DNA from 2 places in the Priestia sp. ABM2_011 genome. Region 2 is predicted to be linked to the other one. Evidence: riboswitches for the same ligand, from Rfam matches in the RefSeq annotation. Region 2 holds a riboswitch; the other holds the start of a gene.
What was found. Region 2 has a riboswitch for S-adenosylmethionine ahead of ACXAE4_RS21835 (hypothetical protein). Riboswitches for the same ligand answer to the same signal wherever they lie in the genome.

Region 1 (3,163 bases), 3.5 Mb from region 2:
GAAGCTGCTGTAACAAGAGAAGCACCAGTACCTGAAATAATGCAGCCTTCCCCTACAGAATAGCGAGTAATTTTTTTTCCGTTTGTTTCAATAACTCGGCCTCCTAGTAAAAGAGCTCCGAGTGCCACCGCCAATCCTCCTGCTATGACACCCGTTGTAGCATCCATTAACCCAGCTCCTACTAGAGGACCGACAGCATTTGCCACATTATTCATTCCAGCTGAGAAGGCTTCAAAGAATCCCGTCGCTATAACTAAAATCGTTAAAACTCTTTTCCACTTTCCCTCTGCTTCTTTTTTATGCGCTCTGCGTTTTATCACTTTCCCAATCAAAAAAGCAATGACAAATGAAACTAGCGGAACAATAATCCAAAAAGACATGACAATTAAAAGTTTTTCTACATACAGAGATTGATAAGCTACTCCTACTCCAACAACTGAGCCAACTGTTACTTCACTTGTTGATAGAGGGATACCAATCAAATTCGCGAAAAAGAGTGACAGCGTTGCAGCAGCCAGAATGATAATAACTAATTCTACTGACAGCAGTTTTTCAGGTATGATACCTGAACTGATGGTTTTTACCACCTCACCGCCTCCGGTAACAGCTCCGAGCACAATTCCTACAGCACAGATGAACAGGGCCACTCTTCGCTTTTTAATTGCACCGGAGCCGTATGAAACGCCCATAGCAGCTGCTGCACCGCTTGCCCCAATATTCATTGCAAAAAAAAGCGCAATGATAAAGGCAACATATAAAAGCATCATTTATTCAGCTCTTTCGTATTTAAGATTCGTGTAATCCGCACTCAACTTTTTGTGTACCTGCCCATCTTCCTGAACGTAAATCGTCTACATTATAGGCAGGTGCGGTACAGGGCTCACAGCCGATACTTGGGTAGCCTTGATCATGAAGTTTGTTGTACGGCAAATCATGCTTATACACATAGCGCCAAATTTCTTTCCATGACCAATGAATTAACGGACAAACTTTCACCTTCTTGAATTTCTCATCTTTATTAAAATAATTCGTGTTGGCACGAGACTCAGACTGCTCGCGTCTCAAACCAGAAATCCACGCATCATAAGGAGCAAGGGATTCTCTTAGCGGAATGATTTTTCGAATTTGACAGCATAAGTTAGGCTGACTCTTCCAAAGCTCATCTCCATGTTTTTCAGCTTGTTCTGCAAGAGTTAAATCCGGCTTTTTCATATGAATACGTAAATCAGGGAAGCGTTCTTTAATTGCATCAATCACTTCATATGTTTCTTTAAAATGAACGCCTGTATCTAAAAAGACAATTTCAGCGTCTTTTTTCACTTTTGAAATTAAATCAATTAACACGATTCCTTCGATCCCAAAGCTTGACGCATAAATAATTGAATCTCCGTAGGTATCATACGCCCACTGCAATGCTGAAAGGGCTCCTTTTGTTTCATCTTTACTGTCGAACTCTGGAAATGTATCGCTCCAGTTTTCGTACGTATATAAGTCTGCCATTTTCTCCACTCCAATTCTTAGTTATCCGCGTTATCCAATAAAAAAAGACGGTTTTACCCACTAGAATTGGATAAAACCGCCTCTAGTGTGTCTAGTCAGCGAAACTATTTAATTCTTACTTTACTTCGGCGTGTTCAAAAATTTGTTTTAAGTCGGGGTTTACAGTCATTGGTTTCCCTTCTCAAATTATCGCTTGCGCTATATCAAAATAAAAAGTCTTCCGTATTGAAAGACTGGGTAGGCAATAAATTTTCACCTTATCTTTCAAAATGATACACACTTTGCTGGAATTAGCACCTTGCTAAGCAGGTTGCCGGGGTTCAGCGGGCCATCCCCTCCACCACTCTTGATAAGCATTTTTTAAAAATTTTAGCATATTTAGAATATTTGTCAACATTAAAAATCATATATCCGATAAGAAAACTATACTTTAAATTCACAGAAATATCTATACTTTTATTTAAAACAACATATGTAAATTTAACCCAAATGTGAACATATCAGTTTATAAAACGCTTTCTTTTTTCTCCAACTTTTGATGTTCTCTTGCTAAATAAAACGCAAAATCTCTCTATAAAATTAATAGCGGATTTATAAGCTTTACGGATAATTCACCCACATTAGCACACATTACAGATAACACTGACTGACAGATAGGAGCTATATAAGATGGAGAGACAACCCTTTCAATTAGACGATACAATTAAAAATAATGTACGAACATATTTACAGCAGATTTCAACTGAAGCCTCTAATTTAATTAAACATTTAGACACGAGTGATCATTGTATCCTATGTGATTTTGAGGAGATGAGAAGGTTATTTCAAGATGTTCAAGCTACGGCCGCCTCTTATTACTTGCGTCATTACTTATCGCCTTATACATTTGAATACGCTGCTCTGTCCCTAGCTATTCATAACCTCTCTGAGAAACGTCACGGCGCTTTAATTGTCATTGAACGGGAACAAAATGTTGATCCTCTTATTCAAAAAGGAATGCCTATTCAAGCTCCTGTCAGCGCTACGCTAGTTGAGACACTGTTCTATCCAGGGACACCCTTACATGACGGAGCTGTCCTAATTAGAAATAATCAGCTTATTTCGGCTGCTAATGTTTTACCTCTCTCGTCTATTATTTCAACGAACAAAAAATTGGGAACACGTCACCGTGCAGCCATTGGAATGTCAGAAAAATCGGATGCATTAATTTTAGTTGTATCTGAAGAAACAGGCAAAATTTCGTTTGCGCTTGATGGAAGCCTCTACCCTATTCACTCCAGCAAAAATATGATTTAAGAGCCCTTTCCTAATAAGCAGCCCTATCTTGACTTCTATATCCTTTCTCTTTAATATATTTCATAGTTTTTACATACTATAGATACGGGTGATGCATATGGCAATTTTAAAATTTGAACATGTAGGCGTTCAAGTAAAGGATATAGAAAAATCTATTGAGTTCTATACACAAAAGGTGGGATTAGAGCTCATCGAAACACTACCACATACCGATCCGTCTTTGAAGCTAGCTTTTCTAGGTTTAGAAGGCAATGTAATCGTAGAGTTAATTCAAGGGTATAACTCAAGCTTACCTAATGAAGGTAAAGTTCATCATTTTGCGCTGGCAGTAGATGGAATTGAAGAGGAGTTTGAGCGTTTAAAATCA
Region 2 (3,163 bases):
TCGTAAAAGATAGAGAAGTGGTCTAAATTAAGAAATGTGAAAGAGTGATAAATATGACAGATCAATTACTACTAAATACGCTAATAGACATACGCCGTGAGCTGCACCGGTTTCCAGAGCTTTCAATGAAAGAATATGAAACAACTAAACGTATTAAAAAGTGTTTAAAGCACTACGATATTTCTATAGCGGATGCATTACATTTAGACGTGGGAGCAGTAGCGGAAATTGTGGGAGGAAAGCCGGGACCTACTATCGCTATTCGAGCTGATATTGATGCGCTGCCAATTGAAGAAAAAACCAATCTGCCATTTGCTTCTGAAGTGAACGGTGTTATGCACGCATGCGGCCATGATTTTCATACGGCTTCTATAATCGGAGCAGCCATTCTTCTCAAAGAGCGTCAGCAGGAGCTTTGCGGTACGGTTCGATTCATCTTTCAACCGGCCGAAGAAACGGCTTCTGGGGCAAAAATGCTCGTTGAAAAAGGTGTGCTCGAAGGAGTAGAAGCGATATTTGGAATGCATAACAAACCGAATCTTCCTGTAGGAACCATTGGTGTCAAATCGGGACCTTTAATGGCAAGCGTTGATCGTTTTGAAATTGACGTCAAAGGAGTAGGCGGTCACGCAGGTATTCCAGAAAAAACAGTAGATCCGATTGCTGCTGCTGGTCAAATTGTTACTAGTTTACAAACCATTGTCAGCCGTAATCTCAGCCCATTTCAAAATGTTGTTGTCAGCATAACTCAAATCCACGGAGGGAGCTCGTGGAACGTCATTCCTGACAAAGTAACGCTTGAAGGAACGGTGCGTACCTTTCAAGAAGAAGCGAGAGAAAAAATACCGGCTCTTATGAAACGATTTGCTGAAGGGATTGGAGCAGCTTTCGGGGCTTCAGTAGACGTTAAATGGTATCCGTATCTTCCTGTAGTAAACAATGATGATACGCTGGAAAAATTGGTTATTAACGCTGCAGAGAATCTTAGTTATCAAGTCGTAGAAGCTGAACAATCGCCTGGAGGAGAAGATTTTGCCGTATATCAGCAGCGTGTACCAGGATTTTTTGTATGGATGGGTACGGCTGGAGAATATGAATGGCACCATCCTTCTTTTTCATTAAATGAAGAGGCATTACTTGTAGCAGCTTCTTATTTTGCTAATCTAAGCTTTGACTTTTTGAATTCATTCCATTACCAAAAAAATTAAAATATTTTTATTTTTCTATTTACGCGGATGGAATTGTTTGATAAAATAAATTTTAAATTAAAAAAGTTATCACGAGTGGACGAGAAATCTGGCTCTTTGACTCCACAGCAACCTACGAATGTAAGGTGCTCCTACCAGCAAAGCATGTGCTTTGGGTGATAAAACGGGTGAAAAACTCATTTTGCATCAAAGCAAAATGAGTTTTTTTTATTTTTCTAAAAGGAGAGGGTTTTATGAGTCATACAGCAGTTGCAGCACATACAGGAGAGAAAGCATTAAAGGAAGCCGTAAAATTATTAGGAAAGCATTATCAAGTAGCTTATCGTGAATTAGAAACATTTTATGAAATTGTGGTCGAAAACCATGTTCGTACATATGCTGTAGGCATAGATATTAAAGATGTACAAAAAGCAAATGAACTAGAAATTTATTCATCATGCTGTTCCAAGCTTGAGCGAGTAGGCTGTCTTTTATAGAAGTCTGCTCGCGCCTCTATTTTTAAAGTGTTTTTAAATAGAAAGCATGTTTTTTGACAATTGAAGAATCTGGTGGGTATAATCATTACTCACTAGGTTTTAAAATTAATCATAAATTGTCGAAATTTTTACACAAATTAAAGGTTACATTCGAAATGAATTGTGGTATGTTATAAAACAAGAATATTTTATGAAAGGAGCATTGAAATGGAAATGTCTCTTGAACATGGAAACGATGCAGGAAGCGAACAGCTTATTGATCGTATCCTAGACTTTTTAGAAGATGACGAAAAGTAAAAAAAAGAGTGTGCGGTGCTAGCCCTAGCCGCGCACTCTTTTTTTATCATGTGCGTCAAGGAAGCGCATACTATGATACATAGGGATAGAATGAAAGGGTCTCTGTCAAAGGGATTGACGAATCGTTTTGTTTGATGGAAAATTTAGAAAAAGGAAAGAGATGAAGGGTATGTCGAACAAAACATCTTTGTATCAAACAAAAGAACAGTTAAAGAAGCTTGTAAGCGAATTGGTTTCTATACCTAGCGTGACAGGAACGATGGCAGAAGTGGAAATGGCTGAATCGATGGCGTCGTATTTATTGAAGCTGCCTTACTTTCAAAAAAACGAGCAAGTTGAGCTTCATTCAACAGGAGACGGGCGATCGATTGTCACAGCTTTTGTTGAAGGAAAAAATACGAATAAAACAGTTGTATTAGTCAGTCATTACGATGTAGTGGATGTACAAGATTATGGACAGTGGAAAAAGGATGCTTTTCACGCTGATACGTTAACGAGTACTTTTTATAATGATATGGAACAAGTTCCGGCGCACGTACAAAAAGATATGGTAAAAGGAGACTGGCTTTTTGGCCGAGGAACGATGGACATGAAAGCAGGTATTGCTCTGCATATCAGTATGATTGAACGAGCATGCAACGGAGAGTTTGACGGAAACATCCTGCTTCTGTCGGTACCGGATGAAGAAGTAAATTCGCTCGGAATGAGAAAAGCAGTGCCTGTTCTTTTAGAACTTGCGTGCAAACATCAGCTGGATTTTTCTCTCATGCTAAATGCAGAACCAGTGTTCAGCCGCTATCCTGGTGATCAAACGAACTATGTGTACTCAGGATCGATTGGCAAGATCATGCCAAGCTTTTTGTGTTATGGAAAAGAAACTCATGTAGGGGAACCGCTAGCTGGTTTGAATGCTAATTTACTAGCTTCTTATTTAACAACAGAAATAGAACTAAACGTTGATTTTTGCGAAAAAGTAAGAGATGAAACGAGTCCACCTCCTACTGTGCTGATACAAAAAGATTTAAAAGAAGAGTATTCCGTTCAAGTTCCGCACTCTGCCGTTGTATTATTTAATTTATTTATGTTAAACCGCTCTCTTAAAGAAGTAACAGATCTGCTGTTGAAATCGGCTGACAAAGCGGCTTTGAATGTGAAAAAACATTATAATAAAGCTGCTCGGCA

Region 1: linked by a shared signal. The riboswitch ahead of ACXAE4_RS03265 (phosphoadenylyl-sulfate reductase) and the one ahead of ACXAE4_RS21835 (hypothetical protein) in region 2 are both predicted to bind S-adenosylmethionine.

What each region holds. Positions count from the first base shown of each region.
Region 1 covers NZ_JBSWUB010000001.1:607,920-611,082, reverse strand. The annotation lists gene ACXAE4_RS03270 (inorganic phosphate transporter) at 1-767, opposite strand, end outside; gene ACXAE4_RS03265 (phosphoadenylyl-sulfate reductase) at 787-1,500, opposite strand; SAM riboswitch class I at 1,755-1,856, opposite strand; gene cdaS (sporulation-specific diadenylate cyclase CdaS) at 2,170-2,796, shown strand; gene ACXAE4_RS03255 (VOC family protein) at 2,894-3,163, shown strand, end outside.
Region 2 covers NZ_JBSWUB010000001.1:4,110,127-4,113,289, reverse strand. The annotation lists gene ACXAE4_RS21845 (GNAT family N-acetyltransferase) at 1-6, shown strand, start outside; gene ACXAE4_RS21840 (amidohydrolase) at 54-1,208, shown strand; SAM riboswitch class I at 1,272-1,373, shown strand; gene ACXAE4_RS21835 (hypothetical protein) at 1,442-1,684, shown strand; gene ACXAE4_RS21830 (M20/M25/M40 family metallo-hydrolase) at 2,151-3,163, shown strand, end outside.